3 regions of the Sphingomonas sp. RS6 genome follow, and region 1 is predicted to be linked to each of the others. Evidence: riboswitches for the same ligand, from Rfam matches in the RefSeq annotation. Region 1 holds a riboswitch; each other region holds the start of a gene.
What was found. Region 1 has a riboswitch for cobalamin ahead of metE (5-methyltetrahydropteroyltriglutamate--homocysteine S-methyltransferase). Riboswitches for the same ligand answer to the same signal wherever they lie in the genome.

Region 1 (10,092 bases):
GAAGGCCGCGTCCCCGCCGTGATCTACGGCAACAAGCAGGATCCGCAGAGCATCCACCTCGCCGAACGCGAGCTCCAGAAGCTGCTCAACACGGGCCACTTCTTCAACTCGGTGATCATGGTCAATGGCGAGCGCACGCTGGCCAAGGACGTCGCGTTCGACGTCGTCACCGATCGTCCGCTCCATGTCGATTTTCTGCGCATCTCCGAGCATGCGACCGTCACCGTCGAAGTGCCGATCGTGTTCACCGATGAAGCGCTGGCCCCCGGCCTGAAGCGCGGCGGCGTGCTCAACATCGTCCGTCACGAGCTCGAAGTCGTCGTCGATGCGGCGAACATCCCCGATCAGCTCGAGATTTCGGTCAAGGGCCTCGAAGTCGGCGATTCGCTGCACATCTCGGCCGTCACCCTGCCCAAGGGCGTGACGCCGTCGATCACCGATCGCGATTTCACCATCGCCACCGTCGTCGCGCCGTCGGCGCTGAAGTCGGCCGATGGCGAAGCCGCTGCCGAGGACGAAGCGGCCGAGGGCTGATCGCTCCGCTTCCCTTTGCGGGTTCAAAAGATCGCCTCCGCGCCCTAGGTGCGGGGGCGATTTTGTTTTCAGGGGCCGTGGATCGCCCTCACCCTTCCCACCGCCTCCGGCGGCGGGCCCCTTCCCTCTCCCGTTGGGAGAGGGAGGGAGCGGCGAAGCCGCGGAAGGGTGAGGGTGGCTGCAGCGGCTGCGAGATGGAGGATGCTGATGCAGCTATGGGTGGGTCTCGGCAATCCGGGGCCGCAATATGCGATGCACCGCCACAATGTCGGCTTCATGGCGCTCGACGCCATTGCCGAAGTGTATGATTTCGCTGCGCCGAAGAAGCAGTTCCAGGGCTGGACGCAGGACGGCCGGATCGGCACCGAAAAGCTGGTGCTGCTCAAACCGGGCACCTTCATGAATGAAAGCGGCCGCTCGGTCCGCGCCGCGATGGATTTCTACAAGCTGACGCCGGGCGACGTCACCGTGTTTCACGACGAGCTCGATCTGCTGCCGATGAAGGTCAAGGTGAAGCGGGGCGGCGGCACCGCGGGGCACAACGGGCTGCGCTCCACCGATGCCCATCTCGGGCCGGATTTCCGCCGCGTCCGCCTCGGCATCGGCCATCCGGGCCACAAGGATCGGGTGACGGGCTATGTCCTTGGCAACTATGCCAAGGCCGAGATCGAGGCGCTGTCGGACATGCTCGGCGCCGTGGCAGCCGAGGCGCCGTGGCTGGCCGCGGGCGACGACGTCCGGTTCATGAACGAGGTCGCTCGGCGGCTTCAGAACGGCTGACGAAAAAAGGGGCCCGGTCGCCCGAGCCCCTTTTCTGCTTTGTCGGTGGTGCGGCGGTTACTGCTTGGCGCCGACGATTTCGCCGACGATGCGGGTGTCCGCGCCGTTGACGACGCCCGAGGCACCGAAGACGACGCCGATATTGGCGCCGCTCTTGCCGAAGAAGCCGCCGGCCAGCGTGCCGGACAGCGGGTTGCCGCTGGTGAAGCTGCCGGTGAACTGGGTCTGGGCGATGGGGATCGCGCCCTGGGCGGTGAGGTTGAGGTACGGCGTCTCGGTGCCGCCGCTGTCGACGGTGGTCAGGTTGAGGCCGATCGACACCAGCCCGGTGGCGAAGTTGACGCTGGTGGTGGTGGTGCCGGACAGCCGCAGGATTTCGGTCGCGCCGTTGGCCACCCGGATCACCCGGCCGACGATGCGGGCGTTGTAAGCGGCGGTGCCGGTGCTGGGCATGTCATAGCTGACGGTGTTGTAGCCCCACACCGAATAGGTCAGCCGCTTGGCACCGGTGGTCGAATCGCCGCGCCACCAGTTGGCGTAGCTCACCGTGGTCAGCGTCTTCAGGATGCTGTCGGTCGTGACCTGCGACGGGATGGTGTTGTTGAGGAATTCGAGCTGGCTGAAATTGCCCGCTGCGGCGCCGGTCGCGGTGCTGACGCTGCGGAACACGAATTCGGTGACGGTCGGCGCGGCGGTCGTCTGGATGTTGGCGTTGGTGAAGCGCGATTCCTCGCTCGCCTCGTCGATGACGAAGGTGCCGCTGGAGATGACGTTGCTGGTGGCCAGCTTGACGCGGGTCGACTGCATCTCGGTGCTGGTGACGCCCAGCGTCACCGCTCCGGCGGTCGGATCGCCGGTGTAGCTGGTCGCGGCGTTGATCGTGTAGAATTCCTTAGCCGCCGTCAGCGGGAACGACGTGTAGGTTGCGGTCGGCGTCGGAGTCGGGGTGGGCGTGGCCGTCGAGGTCGGCGTCGGGGTGGCCGAGGAATTGGAATCGCTGCCGCTGCAGCTCGCAAGCGCGGCCGCCGAAAACGCGGCGCCCATGATAACAAAACGGCGAATCATGCGTAACTCCTCGTGAACCCGCGACTTGCGAGATAGCTTTGGTTCCCTGTACCGCAGGTGAGCGCCCCCCCGTCAAGCGAACAACGTGCCCGACGGGCTGGAAAAGCGCCGCCGTTGCGCCTAACGAGCGACCGATCGCGCCGGCTACCCGGCTTTCACGACAGGATTCAAGCACCAATGGGTTTTCGTTGCGGCATCGTCGGCCTGCCGAATGTCGGCAAGTCCACGCTTTTCAACGCGCTGACCGAGACGGCAGCGGCACAGGCGGCCAATTATCCTTTCTGCACGATCGAGCCGAATGTCGGCAACGTCGCCGTGCCCGACCCGCGGCTGAACAAGCTGGCCGAAATCGCCGGCTCGCAGAAGATCATCGAAACGCAGCTCGGCTTCGTCGACATCGCCGGGCTGGTGCGCGGCGCCAGCAAGGGCGAAGGGCTGGGCAACCAGTTCCTCGGCAACATCCGCGAAGTCGATGCGGTCGTGCACGTCCTGCGCTGCTTCGAGAATGACGACATCCAGCATGTCGACAACCGCGTCGATCCGATCGCCGATGCCGAGACGGTCGAGACCGAGCTGATGCTCTCCGACCTCGAAAGTCTGGAAAAGCGCGTGCCGAACCTCGCCAAGAAGGCGGCACAGGGCGACAAGGAAGCCAAGGCAGCCGTCTCGGTGCTCGGCCAGGCGCTCGAGCTGCTGCGCGACGGCAAGCCCGCCCGCCTTACCGAGCCGAAGGACGTCGACGAGGCACGCATCCTCCGCCAAGCCCAGCTGCTCACCACCAAGCCGGTCCTCTATGTCTGCAACGTCAACGAGGAAGACGCCGCGAACGGCAACAACCTGTCGGCGAAGGTCTTCGCCAAGGCCGCGGCCGAAGGCGCGCAGGCCGTCGTCGTCTCGGCGGCGATCGAGGCAGAGATCGCGACCATGCCGGTCGACGAGCGCGGCGAATTCCTGGGCGAACTGGGGCTGGAGGAAACCGGCCTCGCCCGCGTCATCCGTGCCGGCTACACGCTGCTCGACCTGCTGACCTTCTTCACCGTCGGGCCGAAGGAAGCGCGTGCCTGGACCGTCCATCGCGGCGCCACCGCGCCCGAGGCGGCGGGCGAGATCCACAGCGACTTCGAAAAGGGCTTCATCCGCGCCGAGACGATCGCGTTCGACGATTTCGTCACGCTCGGCGGCGAAGCCAAGGCACGCGAGGCCGGCAAACTCCGCGCCGAAGGCAAGGCCTATGTCGTCCAGGACGGCGACGTGATGCACTTCCTGCACAGCTGATCCGGCACCGGCCGACGCCTCCCCTGCATAGAGGAGGCGTTGGCCCCGCCTTCACGCCTCGGCCAGCGCCTCCACTCGCAGCGTCCGCGCCGCACCGACCATCGCGGCGATCGCCGGCTTCACTTCGACCCAGCCGCGCGTCTTCAGCCCGCAATCGGGGTTCACCCACAATTGCTCCGGCGCCAGATGGCGCTGCGCCATCCGCATCAGCGACACCATCTCCGCTTCCGCCGGCACGCGCGCCGAATGGATGTCGTACACCCCCGGCCCGATCGCCGCCGGGTAGCGATAGGCGGCGAAGCCCTCGAGCAGCTCCATCTGCGACCGCGCGGTCTCGATCGAAATCACGTCGGCATCCATCGCCCCGATCGACGGCAGTATGTCGTTGAACTCCGAATAGCACATATGCGTGTGAATCTGCGTCGCATCGCCCACGCCAGCGGCGGTCAGGCGGAAGCAAGCGACCGCCCATGCCAGATACGTATCCCAGTCACGGCGCAAGAGCGGCAGTCCTTCACGCAGCGCCGCCTCGTCGATCTGGATCGCGCGGCATCCCGCCGCCTCTAGGTCAAGCACCTCGTCCCGGATCGCCAGCGCGATCTGGCGGCACGAATCGGCGCGCGGCTGGTCGTCGCGGACGAAGCTCCAGTTGAGGATCGTCACCGGGCCGGTCAGCATCCCCTTCACCGGCTTGTCGGTCAGCGACTGGGCATAGCGCCACCAGTCGACCGTCATCGCCGACGGTCGCGATACGTCGCCGTACAGGATCGGCGGGCGCACGCACCGCGACCCATAGCTCTGCACCCAGCCATGAACGGTGAAGGCGAAGCCGGCGAGCTGTTCGCCGAAATACTGCACCATGTCGTTGCGCTCGAACTCGCCATGGACGAGCATGTCGAGCCCCGCCTCTGCCTGCCAGGCGATCGCACGGGCGGTCTCTTCCTCCAGGAACGCGCGATACTGCGCCTCGTCGATCGCGCCGCGCTTGTGCGCTGCCCGGGCGTGGCGCACTTCGGCGGTCTGCGGAAACGACCCGATCGTAGTGGTGGGAAACGGCGGCAGCTGCAACGCCTCCGCCTGCAGCCTTGCCCGCACGGCATAGGGTGCGGCGCGGTCGTACATCGCCGGCGTCACCGCTGCCATGCGGGCCTGCACCGCCGGATCATGGATGCGGCGGGACGTCTTGCGAGCCGCTGCTGCAGCCGCCGCCTCGGCCAGCGGTTCGGCAACCGCCGCGCGTCCCTCGTTCAGCGCGCGACGCAGCAGGTCGAGCTCGCGCAGCTTCTGCACGGCAAAGGCCAGCCATTGCTTTACTTCGGGCTCGATCGCCGTTTCGAGCTCCAGGTCGAGCGGCACGTGCAGCAGCGAACAGGATGGCGCGAGCACCAGGTCGCGGGTCGCCGCGACCGGTTCCAGCAGCGCGAGCAGCACGTCGAGATCGGCGCGCCAGACATTGCGGCCGTCGATCACGCCCAGCGACAGCAGCATCTGCGGCGGCACGCGGCGGATCAGTTCGTCCAGCTCGCCGGCGCCGCGCACCAGATCGACATGCAACCCCGCCACTGGCAGCGCCGCGACGAAGGCCAGATTGTCGCCCAGCCCGCCGAAATAGGTGGTCAGCATCAGCTTCGGTTCCGACCGCGACAAGCGCGCATAGGCGCGCAGCAACGCCCGCTGCTGCACGTCGCTAAGGTCGGTCACCAGGATCGGCTCGTCGATCTGCACCCATTCGGCACCGGCATGGCCCAGCTGGCTCAGAATGGCGCCGTACAGCCCGAGCACTTCGTCGAGCAGGTCGAACGGATCGACTCCGTCCTGCCCCTTGGCCAGGCTCAGCCAGGTCACCGGCCCCAGCAGCACCGGCCGGGTTTCATAGCCGAGCGCCCGCGCCTCGCGATATTCGTCGACGATCTTCAGCCGCCCCAGCGCCAGCTTCTGCCCCGGTTCGATCTCAGGGACGATATAATGGTAATTGGTGTCGAACCATTTGGTCATCTCGCCTGCGGTCGTCCCGCTCGGGCCGTGCGAACACCCGGCATGGCCGGCCCCGCCGCTGCCGCGTGCCATCGCGAAATAGGTGGCCAGATCGGCCTCTCCGGCGGCGGCGCCATAGCGGCGGGGCACCGCGCCCAGCATCAGGCTGGTGTCGAGCACATGGTCGTACAGCGAGAAATCGTTGGAGGGCAGCCAATCGACGCCGAGCGCCTTTTGCCGCGACCATGCGGCCACGCGCAATCCGGCGGCGATTTCCTGAAGGGTCGCGGCATCGATCGCGCCGGCCCAATATTTTTCCAGCGCGAATTTCAGCTCGCGGCGCGGGCCGATGCGGGGGAACCCCAGGCTGGCAGTTGTAACGGTCATTCTCTTCAACCCCGAAGAAGGGGCGCGGCGACCGGGCAAGACGCAGGCGGCCGCAACCGGGGCTCCCCGCTCGCGGACCAACGCGCGTCCGGACCGGGCACCCCGCCGGTGGACATAGAGCGTCGAAGGCAGGTCTCCTGACTTGCGGGTCGTCGCGGCTGGTCTGGCCTTCCCGGGGGCGCGCACGCCGCCAGTGACACGTATCGACCAGCCCCTCGCCGCTCACAGTTGCGGGGGCAGCGCCGGAATCGCACCGGCTTCCCGTCTTAGCGCCGGCGCGGGCGAACCCGGCCGGAGAACCTTGACGCTCGCCTCATTGCGCGGCACGGCTCGCCAGTCAACCATCATATAAAGATTTCTTTATGTCTTTATATCAACCCTGCTCAAACGCCGTCAGGATCGGGCACGGCCCAGCGCTGCCCGATCCGCACTGATGCGCCAGCCGCGCCAGCGCATCGCGCGCCGCCACCAGTTCGGCGATCTTCGTATCCAGCGCCGCGATCCGTTCGCGCGCCAGCGACCGTGCGCGCGCCCGGTCGTCGGTGGTGTCGAGGTCCAGCAGTTCGCCGATCTGTTCCAGCGTGAAGCCCGCCGACTGCGCCGCGCGGATGAAGCGCAGCCGGCGCAGCGCCGCCTCGCCATAGCGGCGCACCCCGGCGTCGGGGCCGCCACCGCGCGGCGGGGTCGCGATCAGCCCGCGCCGCTGATAATAGCGGATCGTCTCCACTCCCACCCCGCCCGCTTCGGCGAGTTTTCCGATCGTCCACTGCGTCATGCCTTGACTCCGTACCATGGTACGGACCCTATATGGGGTGCGGAAGCAAGGAAAGCAGCATGGCATCCGCCTCGGATAAAAGCGCAATTCTCTATCGCATGGTGATGGACAAGCATGTCTGCCCCTGGGGGCTGCGTGCGCTCCATCTGCTCCGCAGCCATGGCTACGCCGTCGACGACCGCCACCTGACGACGCGCGAGGAAACCGATGCGTTCAAGGCGCGCCACGCCGTCGCCACCACGCCTCAAATCTTCATCGGCGACCGCCGCATCGGCGGCCATGACGATCTCCGCCGGTTCCTCGGGCTCAAGGTCCGCGATCCCAAGGCGAAGACCTATCGCCCGGTGATCGCGCTGTTCGCCATCGCCGCGCTGCTCGCGCTGGCGGTCAGCCAGGCGGTCTATGCCACCCCCTTCACCGTTCGCGCGGGCGAATGGTTCGTCAGCTTCGCGATGGTCCTGCTCGCGATGCTCAAGCTGCGCGATGTCTCCGGCTTCGCGACGATGTTCCTCGGCTATGACCTGCTCGCCCGGCGCTGGGTGCCCTATGCGACGCTCTACCCGTTCGCCGAGGCGGCGGCCGGCCTGTTGATGGCGGCGAATGCGCTGACCTGGCTCTCCGCTCCGCTCGCCCTGTTCATCGGCGGTATCGGCGCGGTGTCGGTCTTCAAGGCCGTTTATGCCGACCGGCGGGAGCTGAAATGCGCCTGTGTCGGCGGCGACAGCAATGTGCCGCTCGGCTTCGTCTCGCTCACCGAAAACCTGCTGATGATCGCGATGAGCATCTGGATGCTCGCGCGCCCGATGGGAATCTGACCCGAATGCGCACCGCCCTTGCCACCCTCGCCCTGCTCGCGCCGCTGCCCGCGCTTGCGCAGGAGGACCACAGCATGCACGACATGGCCGACATGCCCGCCAAGTCGACGCCGCAGGATCATGCGGCGATGGGTCATGTGATGCCTCCCTCTCCCGACGACCATCCGATGCCGATGATGCGGATGGGCGGATCGGATCACGCCGCCGGCGGCTCCGGCACCTCGCTTCTCCCGCTGGCCGACGGTCCGATGCGCGGCGTGATGCTGTCGCGTGGTGACTGGATGGTGATGGCGCACGGCTATGTGTGGGGCGTCTATACCGATCAGGGCGGACGGCGGGGCGCGGACGAGGCGTTCGTCGAATCGATGGCGATGCTCAGCGCCACCCGCGACTTTGTTGGCGGCACCACGCTTCAGCTTCGCGCGATGGGCAGTCTTGAACCGGCGATGGGCCAGCGCGGCTATCCCAATCTGTTCGCCAGCGGCGAGACCGCGAACGGGGTGCCGCTGGTCGATCGCCAGCATCCGCACGATCTGCTCATGGAACTCAGCGCGCGCGTCGACACGCCGATCGCGCCCGGCGTGAAGGGCTTTGTCTATGGCGGCCCGGTCGCCGAACCGGCGCTCGGGCCGAGCGCCTTCATGCACCGCCGCTCCGATCGCTACTTCGCGCTCTCGCCGATCGCGCATCACTGGTTCGACAGCAGCCACATCACGTACGGCGTCGTCACCGGCGGCGTGCAGGCGGGCCGCATCCAGCTCGAAGGCTCATGGTTCAACGGCCGCGAGCCGGACGAGCATCGCTGGGACATCGATCCGATAAAGCTCGACAGCTGGAGCATCCGCGCCAGCTGGTCGCCATCCGATCGCTGGGTAGCACAGGTTTCGACCGGGCGACTCAAGCAACCCGAAGTCACCCATCCGGGCGAGGATGAGCATCGCACCACCGCCAGTCTCCACTATAGCGACGGCAAGGTTTCTGCGATGGTCGCCTATGCGGCGAAGAACCGCCTCCCCGGCCCGGTGCTCAGCGCCTGGACCGCCGAAGCCAACTGGGACGTCAGCACCCGCCACAGCCTGTTCGGCCGCGTCGAGAATGTCGCCAATGACGAGCTGTTCCCAGACCATGACGATCCGCTGCACGACCAGAAATTCCGGGTGACACGGTTCGAGGGCGGCTATGCCTATCGCATTCCGCTCGCCAGTCAGACCGAGCTGGCGCTCGGCGGATCGGTCGCCGCCTATGCCAAGCCGAGCGTGCTCGACAGCGCCTATGGCAAGGCACCGGTCAGCTACACGCTGTTCGCCCGGTTGGCGCTGGGCCGGTAATTGCGCTCCATTCTCCGGGACTTCGGCTCGCCGGAGAGAGCACTCGCCGTCTTCTCACCGCAACAATTCCGGCGCATGGGGCCGTCCATGCGCTGGTATTCCAAAGTCGCCGCTGCGGCGCTCGCCGCTTTGCTTCAGGCCTGTGTCACGGCCCCCGCCCTCAGCCCCGCCCCCTCGCCTATCGCTGCGGCGGCTGAGACGCGCGCGCCGGTGACGATCCTGGTCTCGATCGATGGCTTCCGCATCGATTATCTGAACCGCGGCGTCACGCCGAACCTCAACCGGCTGGCGGCCGAGGGGATCAGCGGCCCGATGCGGCCCAGCTTCCCGTCAAAGACCTTTCCCAACCACTGGACGCTCGTCACCGGCCTGGTGCCCGATCACCACGGCATCACGGCGAACAAGATGGAGGACGCCGCCCGCCCGGGCGAGGTCTTCACCATGGCGACCGACGATCCGTTTTGGTGGAATGCGGCACCGCCGATCTGGGTCGATGCCGAAAAGGCCGGCATTCGCACCGCCACCATGTTCTGGCCCGGCTCGAACGTGGCGTTCGGCGGCGAGGCGGCCCGCGGCCACAGCGGCGTAAAGGGAGGCACCCGGCCTGAAGACTGGCAGCAGTTCAACCAGGCCATCACGGGCGAACAGCGCGTCAATGCCGTGCTCGACTGGCTGCGCCGTCCGGCCGCGATCCGGCCGCGCTTCCTGACGCTCTATTTCGACACGGTCGACACCGCCGGCCACAGCTATGGCCCCGACGATGCCCGCACCACGGCGGTCGTCGCCGATATCGACCAGCGGGTCGGCGACCTCGTCGCCGGGCTCGCCGCGCTGGGCCAGCCCGCCAATCTCGTCATCGTCGCCGATCACGGCATGGCCGCGACCAGCAGCGACCGCGTGGTCCTGCTCGGCGATGCGGCGGCCGAATCGCATGTCGTCGAAACCGGCCCCTATGCCAGCCTCACCCCCCTGCCCGGCCATGAAGCAGCGGTCGAAAAGGCGCTGCTCGGCCACCATCCGCATATGGATTGCTGGCGCAAAAGCGAGATTCCTGCACGTTTCCGCTACGGCACCAATCCGCGCATCCCGGCGATTGTCTGCCTCGCCGAAACCGGCTGGCTGATCCTCGACAAGGCGCCTGACAAGCCGTTCGCGGGCG
Region 2 (10,092 bases), on a different contig from region 1:
CGCCTTCGCCACCCCGGCGCTGCAGCGGCCGATGGACTTTGGCGCGGATGTGGTCGCCTATTCCGCCACCAAGATGATGGACGGGCAGGGGCGCGTGCTCGCCGGCGCCGTGTGTGGCACCGAGGACTTCATCACCAATACGCTGCTGCCCTTCACCCGCAACACCGGCCCGACGCTGAGCGCGTTCAACGCCTGGGTGGTGCTGAAGGGGATCGAGACGCTGGACCTGCGCATTCGCCGCCAGAGCGAGAATGCGCTGAAGGTGGGCAGCTTCCTGGAACAGCGGGTGCCGCGGGTGAACTTCCCCGCGCTGCCCAGCCATCCGCAGCACAATCTGTTCATGCGCCAGATGGCCGCTGCCGGCCCGATCTTCAGCTTCGAGGTGGATGGCGGCCGTGCCCAGGCGCACGCGCTGCTCGACGGCCTCGCACTGATCGACATTTCCAACAATATCGGCGATTCGCGTTCGCTGATGACGCACCCGTCCTCCACGACCCACTCCGGCTTGGCCGAGGAGAAGCGGCTGGAGATGGGCGTGACCGAAGGCATGATTCGCATCAATGTCGGCCTGGAAGACGCCGACGACCTGATCGCCGATCTCGACCAGGCGCTGCGGGGCGCCGGATTGTGAAGGCGCTGTTCACCGACGAGGCGACGACGCGCGGCGTGGTCGTCCGCGTGTCGGTGTCGTACCTGCCCGAACAATCGGAACCGGCGCGCGGGCGCTGGTTCTGGGCATATCATATCCGCATCGAGAACGAAGGCCCGGTGGCGGTACAACTGCTCACCCGCCACTGGATCATCACCGACGGGCGCGGGCTGCGCCATTCGGTGGAGGGCGAGGGCGTGGTCGGCGAACAGCCGATGATCGCGCCGGGTGCCAGCTTCGACTATGTCTCCGGCTGTCCGCTTTCGACGCCGACGGGCGCGATGCAGGGGACCTATCACATGATCGCCGAGGACGGCTCGGCGTTCGACGTCGCCATCCCGCGATTCTCGCTGATCGCGCCGGCCGTGACGGGCGAGCAATGAAGCGGACGCACCTTCCCCTGAACGGCATGCGCGTGCTCGATGCGGCCGCGCGGCACCTGTCGTTCACCCGCGCGGCCGACGAACTGGCGGTAACGCCTGCCGCCGTCGGCCAGCAGATCCGCGCGCTGGAAGATACGCTGGGCGTCGTGCTGTTCCGCCGCACCACCAAGGGCCTGGAACTGACGCCGGAGGCGGAGGCCGGGCTGGCGGCGCTGCGCAACGGCTTCCTCCAGTTCGAGGAAGCAGTGCGGGCGATGCAGGCGGGGCAATCCTCCAAGTCGCTGACCATTGCCGCCCCGCGCGACCTGACCGCCAAATGGCTGATGCCGCGCTTGTCCGACATCGCCCGCGCCGATCCCGAGCTGCGCTTCGTGTTGGTGCCGGCCGACGACGCGCTCGATTTCACCGAGGCCAATCTCGATCTGGCGATCCGTTGGGGCGAAGGGCCGGGCGAGCATGAGGGCGAGGCGCTGGAAAGCGACGGGATGGTGACGATCGAGCGGCCCGGCGGCGGCATTGACGGCCGGATCGGCTGGCCGGGTTGCACCGACGACGACAGCGCGGCGTTGGTGCGCGTTGCCGATGCCGGCCTGGCGATCGACGCGGTGGCGCAGGGACTGGGCCGCACAACCGTGCCCGAGTTGCTGGCGCGCGGTGATGTCGAGGCAGGCCGCGTCGCGATCGTCGGCGAGCCCCGTGCCTCTCGCCTCGGCTATTGGCTGGTCGCCCCGCTGCCCCAATGGCGCCAGAAGAAGGTGCAGATGCTGGTGGAAGCGCTGGGCGGGTGAGCTCAGGCGGGCACGCTCTTGACGTTCCCGATCCTACCGTATCGAGACATTGATGCTACCTCCGCTCTCGCTAGAAGCGATGGGTTGGGTTTTTCCGATCGCTTCCATCACCTTGCCAGGCGCCGGCAGTCGATTGAACGAGGGAAACACATAGGCGTGGTCCAACGTGTTGAGTGTGACCGCGAAGCTCGGCTTCTTCGGATCGGATAGTAGATCGGGATAAACCGAAACGGTGCGGCCGGCATCAGCGAGCGCAATCGTGTAGCTTTGAGCGTCGCCTGGCGTCGCCCGATAGACAGCAAGTTCCCGGGTGGGTTCGCCATCGCGGCAGAAGGTGACCGGTTTCGTTTCATCCTCCTGCACGCCCGGCTCAGGTGGCTTGTCCGCCATCATGGCCAACGTAGCGCCGATCAGTCCCTGCGCGAGATCGGGCTTTTTCATCTTGGCCTTGGCGTCGTAGAGAAGCGGTGTTGCACAAGGCTGGACGACAGTGGCGGGCATGGCCTCTGACGCGCCCGACTCTGGCGCAGGCCAGCCGAGCCCGGCGACGGCCGCACCGATCTTGCTGTCGAGATCGGCTGGCGACAACACCCGCGAACTCATGCGCAGGACAACGAGCCATTTACCGAGCGGCAGCACCGCGATGCCAGTGGCGGTGAATGGTGGCTGGCCTGCTCGGTATACCCGGCGGAGCGCGCTGGTCACTGTGCGGCCGGGCAGCGCGAAGGCGGCAGGTTGCTCGATTGGGACTGCGCTGCCGAAGGTCGTTCCCTTCAGCACCTGTGTCTCGACCCGATCAAACCATATCGGAACGCTCATCAGTGCCGGGCGAAAGAGAAAGACCGTGGCGAAAGTCGTATCGACAGTCCCGAACTGAACCGAGACGTCCAACTCGCTCGCGCTGGCATCCGTGATTTCCGTGCGCGGCAGCCCTGCGAGCGTGGTCGGTACGATCAACCCGGTCGTAGCGTGCTGCCACTTCTTGTCTGCGGGCACATCCAGCGTCCGGCTCGCGTCCTGGGCGAACGAAGCCGGGACGACCGCCAAGAACAGCCCGAGTGCAGTCGCGATCGAACGAAAAGCCATGATTGTGTCCCCCTGGTGATGAGGCTAGCGCTCGAGCAAATCCTTGGCAACGCGATGCTGGCTATTGTTTCACGCGCCCGATCGGCACCGGCAGCAGGCGGCCCTGATCGTCGCCGATCACCATCACCTCGACCCCGAACGCGTCGCGCAGCGGGCCGTGGCCCAGCGCCTGTGCGGCGGGGGCGAAGATCACGCTTCGGCCCTCGCGCAGCAGCAGCACCTGATCGGCGGCGCGTGCGGCCTGGATCAGATCGTGCAGCACGATCACCACGCCCATGCCACTCGCGGCAAGGCTGCGCAGCCGATCGAGCAGATCGAGCTGATGCACCGGATCGAGGCTCGCGAGAGGCTCGTCGGCCAGCAGCCATTTCGGCTCGCCGGCCAGCACCCGCGCCAGCAGCACGCGTGCCCGCTCGCCGCCCGAAAGCTGGGTGACGAGCCGGTCGACCAGCGGGCCGGTGCCCGTTGCCTCGATCGCGGCATCGATCGCGATATGATCCTGCGCGGACAGGCCGGCAAAGGGGGCGCGGTGCGGCAGCCGGCCGAGCGCGATCAGATCGCCGACGCGGACGTCCCAATGCACGGTCGCATCCTGCGGCAGATAGCCGATGATCCGCGCGCGTTCGCGCTGGTCGTACCGCCCCAGCGCGCGGCCGCCGAGCTTCACATGGCCACCATCGACGTCGAGCAAGCCGGCGAGCGCGCGCACCAGCGTCGATTTGCCCGAGCCATTGGGGCCGAGGATCGCGGTGACCTTGCCCGGCTGAAACACCGCGTCCAGCCCGTGCAGCACGCGGCGCTTGCCGAGGCTGACCGACAGATCGGAAAAACTCAGTTCCATACCGACCGCCGCAATTTCATCAGGAGCAGGAAGAAGAACGGGGTCCCGATCAGCGCCATTGCGACGCCCAGCCGAACCTCGCCCGGCCCGGGCGCGAGGCGCACCAGACTGTCCGCGGCCAGCAGCAGCGCCGCACCGCCAAGCGCGCTGGGCAGCAGCAGCGCAGAGGGGCGCGCGCCGACAAAGGGACGCAGCAGATGCGGCACGATCAGTCCGACAAAGCCGACCACACCCGTCACCGCGACGCTGGCGCCGACGGCGAGGCCGGTGCCCAGCACGACGAGCAACTGCGTGCGTTCGAGGCGGAGCCCCATCGACCGGGCGGCAGCCTCGCCCAGCGTCAGCGCATCGAGCGCGCGCCCGGTGAGAAACAGCAGCGCACAGCCGACCGCGATGAACGGCAGCGCAAGCTGCGCCTCGGAAAAGCTGCGATCGGTGAGCGCCCCCATGATCCAGTCGATGATCTCGGCGGTGGCGTAGGGATTGGGCGCGATCGAGATGAGGAAGCTGGTGAGCGCCGCGCCGAGGCTGGCCAGCACCGTGCCGGCGAGGATGAACGCAACCGCGCTTTGGGCGCGCCACGCTAGGCCCGCGAGCAGCAGCATCGACGCGCATGCCGCCGCCATCGCGCAGACGAACAGCGTCAGCGGGGCGCTGCTGCCGAGCAGCACGATCGCGGCCACGGCGCCGAGCGCCGCGCTGGAGGACACACCGACCACGGCCGGATCGGCAAGCGGATTGCGCAGAAAGCCCTGGAGCACGGCGCCTGACAGCCCGAGCGCCGCGCCGATCGCCAGCCCAAGGATGGCGCGGGGCAGGCGCAGTTCGGCGATGATCCACCAGCGCGGATCGTGGCTGAACCATGCCGATAGCGGCACCCAGAATTTGCCGGCGATCAGCGAGCCGGCGAACAACAGCGCCACAAGCGCGGCGAGCCCGAGGTTGAGACCCAGTCGGTTCACGGGATGCTCCGGCGGATGGCGGCGAGGCGGTTCATCGCTGCGGGAATAACGGGGCCGCCGCAATTGACCAGATGGCGCGAGAAATGCGCCTGGACGACCGGCAGGCCGGTTTCGGCGATGGCGCGCCTTCGCAGATCGGCCGCGCGCGAATCAGCGTCGTGGCCGGGGCCTTCGGGAACGAGCATTACCTGCGGCGGATCGGCAATCACGCGTTCCATCGGCAACTGGCCGGTATGGGAGAGGCCATAATGCGCCGCCTGGTTCGAGAAGCCGGCTTTGACCATCATGTCGTCGAGCAGCGTCTGACCGCCGTTGACGAGGTTGCCGCCGATCCACAGCAGGGCAGGCGCCTTCGCGCCGGTCCAGCTGGTGTTCGCGATGGCGGCATCGATGCGGGCGTTGAGTGCCGCGCCCTTCGCGGGTTGGCCCACCGCCGCGGCGAGCGCCGTCACCTGCGCCTTGCTCGCTTCGATCGAGGAGGGGATGTCGAGATACAGCGTCTTCAGCCCCGCCCGTGCGAAGGCCTCGCGCGTCGACGGGGCGGTGAAGCTGCTGGCGATCACCAGATCGGGCTTCAGCCCGATCACTTCCTCGGCCGTACCGTTGATGCCGCGGAAGCGCCGCGCGACATCGAGTGGAATCGAGGTCGAATCGGCAGCTTGCGAATAATGGCTGATCGCGGCGATGCGCGACGGCGCCACCAGCTCGATCAGTACCGCATCCGCGCAAGGATTCATCGAAACGATGCCCCCGCCGCCACTGGGCGGGGGCGCCGCGCAGCCTGCGGCCATCAGGCAGGCAAGCAGCGCGGCGCCGCGCATCACTGGAAGCGCAACCGCACGCCGCCATAGGCGGCCCGGCCATAGGTGCTGTAGCCGGTGATCTGGCGATACCGCTCGTCGGTCACGTTATCGACGCGACCATAGATCGAGAACAGCCCGGTGACCGGCATCTCCGCCCGCACGCCAGCCAGCGCATAGCCATCGATGCGGGTGGCGTTGCCGGCATCGTTGAAGCTGTCGCCCACCATCGTCACGGTGCCACCGATCGAAAGGCCGAACGGGAAGCGATAATCCGCCGACACGCTGCCGCTGTCGCGCGGGCGGCGCGGCAGGTCCTTGCCCAGGTTCGCGGTGCTGCGGTTCTCCGAATAGACATGCGTGAAGTTCGCCCGCACCGTCAGCGCCTCGACGGGCTGGACCACCCCTTCCAGCTCGATCCCCTCGGCGCGCGTCTTGTTGAGGTTGTAATAGGTCGAGGTGATGAAGTTGTAGTCGATCTGGTTGGCCGCGTCGCGGTGGAACCAGGTGACGCCAAGCTGTACCTTGCCCGCCGCCAGCGTCTGGCGCATCCCGGCTTCGTAGCTCTTGGCCGTTTCCGGCTGTAGCCCTTCGAAGCCATAGGCGCTGTAGAGCTGGTAGAGCGTCGGCGCCTTGAAGCCTTCGCCATAGCTGGCGTGGAGCAGCGTATCGGCGGTCGCGCGGACCGCAATGTCTGCATTCCACGTCCAGTGGTTGCCGAACGCGTCATGATCGTCGTTGCGGACGCCCGCCGTCACCGTCACCGGCGAAAGCGGCGTGACGATCGCCTGGCCATAGACGCTGGTGATGCCCACCGACTTGCGCGCCGTCGGGCCGCCATCGTCGAAGCGGATGCGGCTTTCCTCATGCTCGGCGCCGAACACCAGGCGAAGCTGGTCGAACAGCGCCGCGTCGCCCTGATACAGATAGCGCTCGGCGCGGCCGCGATAGCGATAGGCGATGCTGTCATCGTCGTTATAGCCGTCGCGATTGATGTCGGAGAGCGCGAAGGCAAGGCGGCTGCTGAGCTTGCCGTCGAACGCGGCGTGCCGCAGCCCGGCATAGCCATAGACTTCCTGGGTGGTGGCATATTCGCCCGTGTCGCCGAAGGCATAGGCGGGCGGGGCATAGCCATCGAGTTCGACCTTGCTGTGCGCGTAATAGCCGCGCAGATCGAGTGCCAGTCCTTCGACCAGCTTCAGCTCGACATTGCCGGTGGCGCCGAACTGACGATAGCCATCGGCTTCCTTGCCATTGGCGGCCGCCGAGATGCCGTCGGTGGTCAGATAGCCGGCGGTCAGCCCCGCAGTGATCCGATCGTTGCCGCCAGCGATCACGGCGTTGCCGTTGAACGTGCCGAACGAGCCGCCCTCTGCATTGGCGCGCGCCTTCAGGCCCTGCGTGCCCTGAAGCGTGGTGACGTTGACAACGCCGCCGATCGCCTGGCTGCCCCAGATCACCGAGTTCGGGCCGCGCAACACCTCCACCCGCTCGATCGATCCGGCGAGCAGGCTGGCGAAGTTATAGGCACCGCCGGTGGAGGAGGGATCGTTGACGCGGACGCCGTCGATCAGCACCAGCGTCTGGTCGCTCTGCGCGCCGCGGATGCTGACCGCGGTCGCGGTGCCGAGGCCGCCATTGCGCACGACGGTGACGCCGGGCGTGGTGGCGAGCAGCTCGGACAGAGCGACGGTCTGGCGCTGCTCTATCTCGGCACGGTCGATCACAGTCACCGACCGGCCGACCTGATCCTCGTCCTGCGGAACGCCGCTGGCGACGACGATGATGTTGTCTGCGGCCGGCACGAACGCCGTGGCAGGCGCATCCGGATCGGCATGGGCGATCGCCGGCGCAACGATGCTGGCGGCAAGCATCAGAGAACGGAATTGGTACAAGGTAAGACACCCCTTTAGGGGGCCGTCCGCGACGATTCGCGTGACGACCCGGTTGGTGTCGCTCACGCGGGGATTTCTCTCCCCGTTCACCCGGTGCACCCCGCCCGCGTGAAGGAATCGACCGTGACGGGCAGGTCTCCTGGCTCCCGGGTCGTCGCGCGATGTGCCGCCTTCCCGGAGCGGTAACTCCAGTGGCAGAATGGCACGCCGGCTCGCCGGTTACAGTTGCGGGGGCAGCCTCGGACTTTGACCGAGTTCCCTTTTCATCCCTTTCACCAAGGGACACCCATCACGCCGCCATCTAGCGGCAGACGGGCGGGCGCGGCAAGCCTGATTTATAACCTATGATAATTTTCCATTGGATTTCATATTGATAGTTCGACGATTTCGGAACGGCGCGGTGCCGCGCACGTTGAACGGACCCAGGAGCAAGGAGGACCGACAATGAAAACGCACCGATTGATCCTGGGGCTTGCCCCGGCGCTCGTGCTCGCCGCCTGTGGTGGTAACGACGCGACCACCGTCGACACGATGAACAATACCGACATGGTCACCAACCTGCCGGCCGGCGAGGCCATGAACGACAATGCGATGGGCAATGATGCCGCGATGGCGATGTCGGGCCAGCAGTTTGCCGATATGATGGCGGCAAGCGACGCCTATGAGATAGAGGCCGGCAAGCTCGCGCAGCAGAAGGCGACGACGGACGAGTTGAAGGACTTCGGCAGGGAAATGGTCGAAGATCACAGCGACTCGACGGAGAAGCTGAAGGCGGCGGCCGCACAGGCGACGCCGGCCATTACGCCCGCCCCGGCGATGAACGCCGAGCAGGAGGCCAATCTGGAGGCGCTGCGTTCGGCGACAGGCAGCGCGTTCGACACGGCCTACAAGACGCAGCAGACCGCGGCCCATGAAAAGGCGCTGACGGCACTGCGCGCCTATGCTGCGAACGGCGATGTCGCGCCGCTAAAGACGTTCGCGAGCGGAGCCGCCGATACCGTCTCCGAGCATTATGACGAGATTCGCGGTATGTGAACGTCCGGCGGCGGGGCGGCGGTTCAGGCCGCTGCCTCGCTGCTCACGTGGACCAGAGCTGGGGCGGCGGCGGTGGTCGCCCCGCTCGAATGGCGAAGATGGCCGTCGACATGGCCGCCCTGTTCGACGGTGATCGTCTCATATTCGACGTCACCGATGATCCGCGCGGTGCGTTCGATCGTCAGTTCGCGCGCATTGACCGATCCGTCAACGGTGCCGGCAAGCCGGGCCGATTCGGCGCTGACCTTGCCGAAGATCTGGCTTTCGGCCCCCTGGATCAGCGTCGCGCACTGGACATCGCCCTCGATCCGGCCATCGACATGGAGGTCGGCCGTTGCGACCAGATTGCCGGTGATGACGATATCGGCACCGATCACCGAAAACATGCCGCGCTTGCCGCTGCCCGCCGCACTTGAACCGGGCTGGCGCTCGTCGCGACCGCGATTTCCGTTGAACATCGATACTTCCCCCGCATAGTTGATCAGCCGGCGGTGCCGGGCGTAGCACAGCTTGCGTCGTGCTTCAGCCTCCGAAAAATCCAGTAGGACTGCATTCTCCGCCCGACAGCGGGGCTGTTGACCGCCTTCGGCCATATCGTTATAGGCGCCCCGTTCCGCGATGGCCGTACTTTGAGTCCGTAAACCGTCCGGGAAACAATGAGCTGAACGTTGCTGGAGACGCAATGGCCCGGGGGGCTGAATGCCGCCGGGGCTTTTTCGTATTCTGTCCAACAGGGCTCCAGCAAAGTAACCATCTGAAAGGTGAAGGGCTTCATGCCGACGATCAACCAGCTGGTCCGCAAGGGCCGCGAACCGCAGAAGGCCAAGAGCAAGGTCCCTGCGATGGAACAGAACCCGCAGAAGCGCGGTGTCTGCACCCGCGTGTACACGACGACCCCGAAGAAGCCGAACTCGGCGCTTCGCAAGGTGGCCAAGGTCCGTCTGACCAACAGCCGCGAAGTCATCAGCTACATCCCGGGCGAAGGCCACAACCTGCAGGAGCACTCGGTGGTGCTCATTCGCGGTGGCCGTGTGCGCGACCTTCCCGGCGTTCGCTACCACGTCCTTCGCGGCGTGCTCGATACGCAGGGCGTCAAGGACCGCAAGCAGAGCCGTTCGAAGTACGGCGCGAAGCGTCCGAAGTAATCAGGCCATAGTAAGCCCCGGACATGTTCCGGATCGGCTGAAGTTCAGAAGGAATTATGTGAGATGGCACGTCGTCGTCGTCCCGAAAAGCGGGAAATCCTGCCCGATCCCGTGTACGGTGATCAGGTTCTGTCGAAGTTCATGAATTCGGTCATGCTGGACGGCAAGAAGGCCGTTGCAGAAGCGATCGTCTACGGTGCCCTGGAAACCGTCGAGCAGCGCGCCAAGCGCGAGCCGATCGGCGTCTTCCATGACGCGCTGAACAACGTGAAGCCCGGCATCGAAGTCCGCAGCCGCCGCGTCGGCGGTGCGACCTACCAGGTTCCGGTCGAAGTCCGTCCGGAGCGTGCGCAGGCGCTCGCGATCCGCTGGCTGATCGCCTCGGCCCGCAACCGCAGCGAGCACACCATGGCCGCCCGTCTTTCGGGCGAGCTGATGGATGCGGCGAACAACCGCGGCAACGCGGTGAAGAAGCGCGAGGACACGCACCGCATGGCGGAAGCGAACC
Region 3 (10,092 bases), on a different contig from region 1:
AGGCGTTCAGTTGCATCACCGGGACCTGATCGATCGTCTCGCGGATCGCATCGAGTTGTGCCCGTGCCCGCGCGAGCGCATCGGGATCGTCGAGGCTGACCGAGGCAGAAACGGGGGGCGGCATCAGCAGCGTCGGATTGAGGGCGAACTCGATCCCGAACGTGCCGAGCGGCGGGTAATTGGGCGAAGAGAAGGCGTTGAACTGGTTTGCATTGGTTTTCACGACCCTCGCGCCGCGAAACAGGTTGCCATCGAAATAGACGCAGACTTCGGGCACGCCGCTCTGCGCGGCCGCGACCGCGCCGCAAAAATTCTGATAGGCATCGGTGTTGTAATTGAGCGTGACCGCTCCCCCCTCCGCGCTCCGACGAAACATCGGCACCTGCGATCCCGTGAGAACGACCGGCTTGCTGAGCGTCGCAAGCGGCACCCCCACAGCGGAGAAACTCGACAGCAGGAACGGCAGGGCGCCACCCGTGAAATCCATGCTGTCGGTGCCGTGCAGGACGATCCATCCGTCGTAGGCGGCATAATGATCGAGGATATACCCCGCCATCAGGCACCAGTCGCTCGGCTGCAGATTCGTGCTGTCCAGCGTCCCCGTCGATGACTCCGGAAATCTCAAATCGGTGACATAGCTCAAAGTCAGATCGGGAAACTGGGCTGCAAAGATCGGATCGAAAATCGAGCCACAGGCCTCGGCAAACTCGGCAGCCGACATCGGTGCCAATGGATCGCCCACGCAACTGATCGTGCCCCCGGTATTGATGACTGCGATCTTCATTGCGCCTTTCTCCCTGAACTCACGTGACGCTTCGCGCGCATGGGGCTGCTATAGTCATGATCCCCGGCGTCGCCCATGCAATTTGATGCAGTCGTACCGAGCGTGCTTGCCGTCCGAGGCTCACCGACCTAACACCACCTCATAGTACCAGTTTAATACCGGAGGATGGATATGACGCGACGTTCGGGCACTCTCGGCGCCCTTGCCGCCTTTGCGACGGCGCTGGCCGGCCTTGCCCCCATCGCCGCGTCGGCGCAGTCCGCAACCTTGCCGGCGATCTTTCCCACGCCGGTCTCGATGACGCTGGGCATCGGCAGCTTTTCGCTCGGCACCTCGGTTGTTCTGGTCGCGGCACCCGGCACCGATCCCGAAACGGTGTCGCTGGTCGGCACCATCCTGCGCGGCGCCGGCGTCACCGACATCGTCAGCGCTCGCAAGCTTCCGAGCGTGCTCGATCGCCCGCACATCGTGATCGGCGGGGACGATATGGCGATCGTCCGCGCGGCGCTCGCCCGCGCCGGCGCCAAGGCCGACGATCAGGCGGAGGGCTATACGATCGCGATCTCGCCGGCGAACGGCACCGGCCTGATCACGCTGGCTGGCCACGATGGCGACGGCCTGTTCCACGCCGCGCAGAGCCTTCGCCAGTTGGTGACACGCAAGTCGCTGCCGGCGCTGGTGATCCGCGACCATCCGGCGATGCCGATCCGCGGCACGATCGAGGGCTTTTACGGCAAGCCCTGGTCGATGCAGGACCGCACCAGGCACATCGAGTTCCTGGCCACGGTAAAGGCCAACACCTATATCTACAGCCCCAAGGACGATCCCTATGCCCGTGATCGCTGGCGCGAGGATTATCCGGCGGCGACGCTGTCCGCGCTCGGCACGCTGGTCGGCACCGCCCGACGCAACCATGTGAACTTCGTTTATGCGATCTCGCCCGGACCGACGGTGTGCTTCTCCGATCCGGCCGACCTCCGGGCGCTCGAGCGCAAGTTCGATGCGCTGCGCGCGATCGGCGTCCACCGCTTCTACGTTGCGCTCGACGACATCGAATATACCAAGTGGAACTGCGACAAGGACAAGGCGACCTTCGGCCCGTCAGGCGCGGAAGCGGCCGGCATTGCCCAGGCGCATCTGCTAAACGCCGTCCAGGCCAGCCTCGTCGCCAACGATCCCGCATCGATGCCGCTGATCATGGTGCCGACCGAATATTATGATGCGAAGGAAACGCCGTACAAGGCGGCTCTCCGCAAGCACCTCGATCCCCGCGTCGTCGTGCAGTGGACCGGCACCGACGTCGTGCCGCCCGCCATTTCGATCCCCGATGCACGCGCCGCGACCAAGGCGTTCGGCCGCAAGACGCTGTTGTGGGACAATTATCCCGTCAACGACTATGGCCAGTCGACCGGCCGGTTGCTGCTCGCTCCCTATGACCGGCGCGAAGCCGGGCTGTCGGCGGAGCTCACCGGCATCCTGTCGAACCCGATGAACCAGGAAGTCCCCAGCCGGGTGGCGGTGACCGGCGTCGCCGCCTTTGCGTGGAACGACAAGGCCTATGACGCGCAGCGCACCTGGCGCTTTGCCGCCGAAGCGCTGGCCGGTGGCGACGCAGCCGCGACCGAGGCGCTGCTGACCTTTTTCGATACCCAGCATCTCGCGCCCACCTTCGGCAGCCAGCCCTGGCAGGAGCAGGCGCCCCGCCTGAAGGCCACGCTCGATCATGTCCGCGATGCGCTTGCCAGCGGTGATGCGCAGGCGAGGGAGTCGGCGCTCGCCGAGTTGGCGCATACCGCCGATCGCCTCGCCGGCGCGGCGGACATCATTCGCGCCGGCACCGTCGATCCCGGCTTTGCTGAGCAGGCGCGGCCTTGGCTTGACGCGCTCCAGCGCTGGGGCCGCGCGCTCCAGTTGACCGCGTCAGGCCTGAGCGCCGCCAATCAGGGCAGTGAGGCGGCGCGGCGCTACTTCGCCGATGCCGCCCGGCTGGCGGCCGAGGCGGCGGCGATTCAAAGCATCTCCGGCGCCACCCGCTTCGACGGGCCGATCAAGATCGCCGACGGTGTGCTCGATCGCTTCATCGCCGATGCTCCCGGCCTGATCGCGACGGTACCGGCCCCGGCCGCCGAGGCCCGCTGATCCCGACGCCCGCACCGCCGCCGCCAATTGCCAAGGCTGGCGGCGGCGCGTATGCGCGTTGCTGCGACAGGTTCCCCGGAGACGGGGATTAAAACGGGAACGGGAAAACCCCGGCTGCCCCTGCAACTGTAAGCGGCGAGCCATCGGCCAGATGCCATTGGGGTTGATAACCCTGAGAAGGCGGCCGGACCGGCGCTGACCCGCGAGCCAGGAGACCTGCCCGTCGCGGTCGTCCTTCGTTCGGCCAGGGTGCGCCGAGCGGACGGGTTCAACCCGAGCGACGACGTGCCGGCCTGCGGATCGCGGGGCGGCCGCGTGCGTCCGCCGGACCATCGCGAGCCTGCCCCCGCGCGACGCGGCCATGTCGAGAAGGGTCGCGTATGGTTGGTTGTCGCTTGGTTCTACCCGTTCCTGAAGCCGTTTCACGCTCGGCGCTCTGCTGTGGCGCGAGTGGACCGGCATGCTGAAGCGCGTTGCCGATGGCACAGCCATCGTCGCCTGCAACACGTGTCGCCATTCGGCGAACGCCCGCGATTCGGATGAAGGCGTGCGCGGCGGGGCCGGCTTGATCCTGGCGATGCGCGCCGTGCAGCAGCGCGATCCGCGTTATGCCGGCGTCGCCGTCGAGGAGATGCCCTGCCTGTTCGCGTGCCAGGAGTTCTGCACGGTTCATCTGCGCGCGCCGGGCAAGATCGGCTATGTCATGGGGCGCTTCGAACCCGACGAGGACGCCGCCCGCGCGATCCTCGACTATGCGGTCGAATATGCCGCCAGCGAACATGGCCAAGTCGCCTATTCGAAATGGCCGGAGGGCGTGAAGGGCCACTTCATCGCCCGCGTTCCGCCAGCCGGATATCTGGGCCAATGACCGCCTTTGCTTCGCCGACCGCGTTCCGCACCGCGCTCGCGACGCTGCCGCATCCCGATGCCGTAGCGGTGGCCGCGGCCGGCGCGCGCCAGGACGAGCTCACCAAGCCCGCCGGATCGCTGGGACGACTCGAGGATCTGGCCGTCTTCATGGCGGCATGGCAGGGCACGGCACGGCCGCGGATCGAACGTGCGTGCGCGGCGATCTTCGCAGGCAATCACGGCATAACGGTCCACGGCGTCAGCGCCTTCCCGGCGAGCGTTACGGCGCAGATGGTCGCGAATTTTCAGGCCGGCGGCGCCGCGATCAACGCGCTTTGTGCAGCCGCCGGGCTGGAACTCTCCGTGACCCCGCTCGATCTCGAACGTCCCACTGCCGACTTCACGATCGGCCCGGCAATGGACGAGGACGAATGCCTCGCTGCCCTCAACGCCGGTGCCGCGGCCGTGAGCGACGGGCTCGACCTTCTGGTCGTCGGTGAAATGGGCATCGGCAACTCGACGGCAGCGGCGGCGATTGCCGCACGCAGTTTCGGCGGCACCGCTGCCGATTGGGTCGGACCGGGGACCGGCATCGACAGCGCTGGCCTGGCGCGCAAGATCGATGTGGTCGACCGGGCGTTGCGCCATCATGCCGATGCCAGCCGCGATGCGTTCGAAACGCTGCGGCGCGTCGGCGGGCGGGAGATCGCTGCGATCGCTGGCGCCGTGCTGTCGGCGCGATTGGCGCGGGTGCCGGTGGTACTCGATGGCTTCATCAGCAGTGCTGCGGCCGCGCCGCTGGCGGCCGACAATCCAGCGATCACCGCGCACTGCCTGGCCGGGCATTGTTCGGCCGAACCGGGGCATGCGCGGATGCTGGGCCAGCTCGGGCTCGTCCCGCTGCTTTCGCTCGACATGCGGCTGGGCGAAGGCAGCGGCGCGGCGGTGGCGACCGGGATCATCCGCGCCGCGCTCGCCGCCCATGACGGCATGGCGACCTTTGCCGAGGCGCAGGTAACATCGTTGCTATGACGCCGTTTACGCTCCACCTGCTCCGCCACGGCGCCCCGGCGGCGCCGGGTCTGCTGATGGGCAGCACCGATGGCGAACCCACCGCACAAGGCATTTCCGATTGCCTCGCCAAGACTTTCGACTTGTCGGTCACGCGGCTCGTCACCTCGGACCTGCAGCGCACCAGCCTTGCCGCGCAGGCGATCGGCGCGGCGATCGATCTCTCGCCGGTGACCGACGCGCGGTGGCGCGAGCTCGATTTCGGCAAATGGGACGGCCTGGCGCCGGACGAGGTGGATCCGCCGGCGCTTGCCCGCTTCTGGAGCGACCCGGAAAGGCATGCGCCCCCGGGTGGCGAGCGCTGGTCGATGCTCGTCGCGCGCATCGCCAAGGCAATCGCCGATCTCGCGCCCCAACCGACGATCGTGGTGACGCATGGCGGCGCGATCCGTGCGGCGCTGCATGTCCTTTGCGGCTTCGATCAGCCGCAATCCTGGGCATTCGACCTGCCCTATGCGGCGCTGGTTTCGCTGCGGGTGTGGCCGGGCGATCAGCCCGTGGCGCAGATCACCCGATTGCTGCCATGACCGGGCTGATCGTCGCGATCCAGTTCCTCACCCGCCTGCCAATGCCGCGCTTTGCCGTCAGCGACGATGCGTTTGCCGCATCGATGCGCTGGTTTCCGGCGGTGGGGCTGATCATCGGCGCGATCGTAGCGGCCGCGACCATAGCCGGCGCGGCGATCGATCCGTGGACGGGAGCGTTGCTGGGTCTGCTCGCATGGACCGGCATCATCGGCGCGCTGCACCTCGACGGGCTAGGCGACGTCGCGGACGCAGCCGGAGCCGGGCACAAGGACCCGGCGACGCGCCGCGCGGTGCTCGCCGATCCGCATATCGGCAGCTTCGGGGTTGTCGCGATCGGGCTGCAACTCGCCGCCAAGCTGGTGCTGTTGCACGGCCTGATCGAAACCCAAGCCTATCTCGCAATTCTGCTCGTGCCCTTCGCGGCCCGTATGGGGCCGCTCGTCTGGACACGCTGGCTGCCCAGCCTCCATGCCGGCCTCGGCGCGCGGTTCCGGGATGCGGTCCGGCCGGTCGATCTGGCTATCTGGGGCGTGCTGCTGATCGCCGCGGTTCCGCTCGCGCCTGGTCTCGCGGCGGCGGCGCTGCTGATCGCGGCGTGGGGGCTGTGGCTTCGATCGCGGCTCGGCGGCATCTCGGGTGACGGGCACGGGGCGGGGATCGAACTCGTCGAATCCGGGCTGTTGTTCGCGACGCTGCTCGCGACCCGGCTAACATGATCGAGCCCTGGACCTGGCATGGCGGCGCGATCGATGCGGCGCGCCGCGCCTTTCCCGATGCACCCGACGCATGGATCGACCTGTCGACCGGGATCAACCCGCTACCCTGGCCCGGCGCAGCAAGCGTCGCGATCGACTGGCAGACGCTGCCCGGCCAGGCGGCGCTCGCCGAACTGGAGGCCGCCGCCGCGGCGCATTTCGGCATTGATCCGCGCCATGTCTGCGCCGTGCCGGGCACCGAGCTGGCCCTTCGGGCGGTGGGGCGCACGATCGGGGGATCCGCCCATTATGTCGCCCCCGCCTATCGTACGCATGGCGCGATGATCGACGGCGCGCGGCCGATCGCCGCAGACGATGCCGCCGCCTGCCCCGACACGCTGATCCTCGCCAACCCCAACAATCCAGACGGCCGCCGCCAATCGCGGCAGGCAATGGCGGCGCTCCTCGATCGGCGGCCGGCGGACAGCTGGTTGCTGGTCGACGAAGCCTTTGCCGATGCCGACCGGGCGATCAGTCTGGCCGATGCGATCGGCGATGGGCGCCGACTGGTGGTCTTTCGCTCGTTCGGCAAGTTCTTTGGCCTGGCGGGCGTTCGGCTTGGCTTCGTGCTCGGCCCTCAGGGCCTGCTAAACGAGCTGCGCGCGGCATTCGGCGCCTGGCCGGTCTCTGCCGCCGCGATCGCGATCGGCACCGCCGCCTATCGTGACCGCGCCTGGATCGAGGCGACGTGCGACACGCTGCCGCACCGTACCGCCGCCCTTGACGCGCTGCTCACGCGCGCCGGCCTGCGCCCGATCGGCGAATGCCCGTTGTTCCGACTGGTCGAGACCGACCACGCCGCCGCGATCTTCAAGCGGCTGGCGGCGAATGCGATCCTTTGCCGCCCCTTTGCCGATCAGCCGCGCTGGCTGCGCTTCGGGCTGCTAAAGGATGCGGCGGCACTCGCCCGCCTCGAACGGGCGCTGGCGAATGGCTGAGCCGGTCGCGCTGGCGGCGTTGGCGCTCGATGCGGCGATCGGCTGGCCGGGCGCGCTCTATCGCCGCATCGGCCACCCGGTCGGCATCTTCGCGCGGCTGATCGGCGCCTGCGAGGCGCGCTGGAACCGGCCGACCCATTCGCCGCCGGTACGGCGCGCGCTCGGGGTCATCACCGTCCTGCTGCTCGTCGTCGGCACCGGCGCGGCAGGATGGGCGATCGAGAGGATACTGGACGCCGCGCTCGGCGTCTGGTCATGGCCGGTGATCGCCGTGCTCGCCTGGCCCGCGCTCGCCCAGCGCAGCCTTCACGCCCATGTCGCCGCCGTCGCCGCGCCGCTCGCCGGCGGCGACCTCGCCGCTGCCCGCACGGCGGTCGGCAATATCGTCGGCCGGGACACCGGTTCGCTCGATGAAGCGGGCGTGGCGCGCGCCGCGATCGAAAGCCTTTCCGAAAGCTTCTGCGACGGCGTGGTCGCGCCGCTGTTTTGGCTGCTGCTGCTCGGCCTGCCCGGCGTGTGGATCTGCAAAGCCATCAACACCGCCGACAGCCTGATCGGCCATCGCGAACCGCGCTGGCGCGACTTCGGCTGGGCTGCAGCTCGGAGCGACGATCTGCTCAACCTCATCCCTGCCCGCCTCTCCGGGCTGCTCGTCTGCATCGCGGGGGCCGGGGGCTGGCGCATCATGTGGCGCGACGCCCGCCGCCATGCCTCGCCCAACGCCGGCTGGCCCGAGGCAGCGATGGCCGGCGCCCTGAAGCTGCGCCTCGCCGGCCCGGCGACCTATGACGGCGTGGCACATCTCAAGCCGTGGATCGGCGACAGCCGCCAGCGGGCAACAGCCGACGACATCATCCGCGCGCTCCGCCTCTATAATCGTGCATGCCTGCTGCTCTGGATCGTCGCGGGGAGCGTCGCATGGCTTGCTTGATGCTCCAGGGAACTGGTTCGGACGTCGGCAAGTCGGTGTTAGTTGCCGGCCTGTGCAGGGCCTTCGCCAATCGCGGCCTCTCCGTGCGGCCGTTCAAGCCGCAGAACATGTCGAACAATGCCGCCGTTACCTGCGACGGCGGCGAAATCGGCCGAGCTCAGGCGCTTCAGGCGCTCGCCTGCCGCGTGGCGCCGCATACCGACATGAACCCCGTGCTGCTCAAGCCGCAGGCCGATTGCACCGCCCAGCTGATCGTCGGCGGACGGGTTCGCGGCACGCTCGGCGCGGGCAATTTCCGCGAAGGGCGTGCGCCGCTGCTCGACACGGTGATTGCCAGCTACCGCCGGCTGCGCGCGCAATGCGACCTAGTCGTCGTCGAGGGCGCCGGCTCGCCTGCCGAGATCAACCTGCGCGCCGGAGACATCGCCAATATGGGATTCGCCCGCGCCGCCGGTGTGCCGGTGATCCTGATCGGTGACATCGATCGTGGCGGAGTGATCGCGTCGATCGTCGGCACGCGCGCGGTGATCGATCCCGCCGACGCGGCGATGGTCCGCGGCTTCCTGATCAACAAGTTCCGCGGCGATCTGGCTCTGTTCGATGACGGCTATCGCGCAATCGAGCAGCGTTCTGGCTGGCGCGGCTTCGGCGTAGTGCCTTGGTTGCCCGCCGCGTCGCGGCTGCCCAGCGAGGACGCCGTCGTGCTCGAGCGGCACAGCGAGCGCGAATCGCCACGAGCGCTGATCGCCTGCCCGATCCTGCCGCGCATCGCCAATTTCGACGATCTCGATCCGCTCAAGCTCGAACGGGGCGTCGAGCTGGTTATGGTCCCACCCGGCCGCCCGATCCCCGCTGCGGCGGCGCTGATCGTCCTGCCGGGCTCGAAGGCGACCATCGCCGATCTCGCGGCGATCCGCGAACAGGGCTGGGACATCGACATCCGCGCCCATCACCGGCGCGGCGGGCTGATCCTGGGGATTTGCGGCGGCTATCAGATGCTCGGCCGCCGGATCGCCGATCCGGACGGGATCGAGGGGCCATCCGGCGAGGTCGACGGGCTCGGGCTGCTCGACGTCACCACCCGGCTCGCGCCGTCGAAGAACTTGCGTGCCGTGACAGGCACCGCCCTCGGCGCGCCGGTTACCGGCTATGAGATGCACATGGGGCTGACCACGGGCGCCGACACCGCCCGGCCCTTCGCCCACCTCGCCGACGGCGCCGGCGACGGTGCGGTTGACGCCGATGGCAGCGTGATCGGCACCTATCTCCACGACTTTCTCGGCACGCCCGGGATTCGGCGCGCGCTGCTCGACCGCATCGGTATTGCATCGGCGGGCGGCGATCATGCCGCCGCCGTCGACGCCGCGCTCGAGGACATCGCAGCGGCGATGGAGCGCCATCTCGATCTCGATGCGATGCTCACAATTGCTCGCGAAGCGGAGGCGCACCCATGACTGCACCGCACGTCCTGTTCGTCCTCGGCGGCGCCCGTTCGGGCAAGAGTCGCTATGCGCAAGAGCGCGCCGAATCGCTCGACGGCCGCCGCGTCTTCATCGCCACTGCCGAAGCCTGGGACGACGAGATGCGCGCGCGAATCGCCCGCCACCGCGCCGATCGCGACCAGCGCTGGTCGACAGTCGAGGCACCCCGCACGCTCGCAGACGCGATCGAGGCGCAATCGGGCGCGGCCGATATCGTGCTGGTCGACTGCCTGACGCTGTGGCTGAGCAACATCCTGCTCGCCGACGAAGACGTGGAGGCGGCCGGCGGCCGGCTCTGCGAAGCGATCGGGCGCTTCGACAGACAGTTGATCCTGGTATCGAACGAAGTCGGCCAGGGCATCGTCCCCGACAACGCCCTCGCCCGCCGCTTCAGCGATGCCGCCGGCCGGCTTCACCAACAGGTGGCGCAGGCGGCACACGAAGTCCAACTGATCGCCGCCGGCCTGCCGCTCCGCCTCAAATAGGCGAGCCTCGCCAAGCGGCGTTTCCTCGTTGTTTCGATTTAAATGGTAGCGGAGGAGGGACTTGAACCCCCGACCCCAGGATTATGATTCCCGTGCTCTAACCAACTGAGCTACTCCGCCCTACCAAGGCGA

Region 2: it holds a riboswitch for cobalamin, as region 1 does, so the genes downstream of both, ACX40Y_RS06245 (TonB-dependent receptor plug domain-containing protein) here and metE (5-methyltetrahydropteroyltriglutamate--homocysteine S-methyltransferase) in region 1, are expected to answer to the same signal.
Region 3: it holds a riboswitch for cobalamin, as region 1 does, so the genes downstream of both, ACX40Y_RS12475 (DUF1636 domain-containing protein) here and metE (5-methyltetrahydropteroyltriglutamate--homocysteine S-methyltransferase) in region 1, are expected to answer to the same signal.

Annotation. Positions count from the first base shown of each region.
Region 1 is NZ_JBTMWM010000012.1:5,835-15,926, reverse strand. It holds gene ACX40Y_RS16635 (50S ribosomal protein L25/general stress protein Ctc) at 1-534, shown strand, start outside; gene pth (aminoacyl-tRNA hydrolase) at 742-1,314, shown strand; gene ACX40Y_RS16625 (transferrin-binding protein-like solute binding protein) at 1,372-2,379, opposite strand; gene ychF (redox-regulated ATPase YchF) at 2,557-3,654, shown strand; gene metE (5-methyltetrahydropteroyltriglutamate--homocysteine S-methyltransferase) at 3,706-6,015, opposite strand; cobalamin riboswitch at 6,126-6,333, opposite strand; gene ACX40Y_RS16610 (MerR family DNA-binding protein) at 6,389-6,808, opposite strand; gene ACX40Y_RS16605 (glutaredoxin family protein) at 6,850-7,605, shown strand; gene ACX40Y_RS16600 (hypothetical protein) at 7,611-8,933, shown strand; gene ACX40Y_RS16595 (alkaline phosphatase family protein) at 9,021-10,092, shown strand, end outside.
Region 2 is NZ_JBTMWM010000002.1:319,223-329,314, forward strand. It holds gene ACX40Y_RS06210 (trans-sulfuration enzyme family protein) at 1-631, shown strand, start outside; gene apaG (Co2+/Mg2+ efflux protein ApaG) at 628-1,032, shown strand; gene ACX40Y_RS06220 (LysR family transcriptional regulator) at 1,029-1,820, shown strand; gene ACX40Y_RS06225 (hypothetical protein) at 1,854-2,906, opposite strand; gene ACX40Y_RS06230 (ABC transporter ATP-binding protein) at 2,968-3,747, opposite strand; gene ACX40Y_RS06235 (FecCD family ABC transporter permease) at 3,738-4,709, opposite strand; gene ACX40Y_RS06240 (ABC transporter substrate-binding protein) at 4,706-5,530, opposite strand; gene ACX40Y_RS06245 (TonB-dependent receptor plug domain-containing protein) at 5,530-7,383, opposite strand; cobalamin riboswitch at 7,517-7,709, opposite strand; gene ACX40Y_RS06250 (DUF4142 domain-containing protein) at 7,849-8,439, shown strand; gene ACX40Y_RS06255 (bactofilin family protein) at 8,463-8,897, opposite strand; gene rpsL (30S ribosomal protein S12) at 9,213-9,584, shown strand; gene rpsG (30S ribosomal protein S7) at 9,648-10,092, shown strand, end outside.
Region 3 is NZ_JBTMWM010000006.1:66,110-76,201, reverse strand. It holds gene ACX40Y_RS12485 (asparaginase domain-containing protein) at 1-784, opposite strand, end outside; gene ACX40Y_RS12480 (beta-N-acetylhexosaminidase family protein) at 956-2,923, shown strand; cobalamin riboswitch at 2,975-3,161, shown strand; gene ACX40Y_RS12475 (DUF1636 domain-containing protein) at 3,384-3,791, shown strand; gene cobT (nicotinate-nucleotide--dimethylbenzimidazole phosphoribosyltransferase) at 3,788-4,804, shown strand; gene ACX40Y_RS12465 (histidine phosphatase family protein) at 4,801-5,370, shown strand; gene ACX40Y_RS12460 (adenosylcobinamide-GDP ribazoletransferase) at 5,367-6,086, shown strand; gene ACX40Y_RS12455 (aminotransferase class I/II-fold pyridoxal phosphate-dependent enzyme) at 6,083-7,063, shown strand; gene cbiB (adenosylcobinamide-phosphate synthase CbiB) at 7,056-7,994, shown strand; gene ACX40Y_RS12445 (cobyric acid synthase) at 7,982-9,448, shown strand; gene cobU (bifunctional adenosylcobinamide kinase/adenosylcobinamide-phosphate guanylyltransferase) at 9,445-9,960, shown strand; tRNA gene ACX40Y_RS12435 (tRNA-Met) at 10,004-10,080, opposite strand.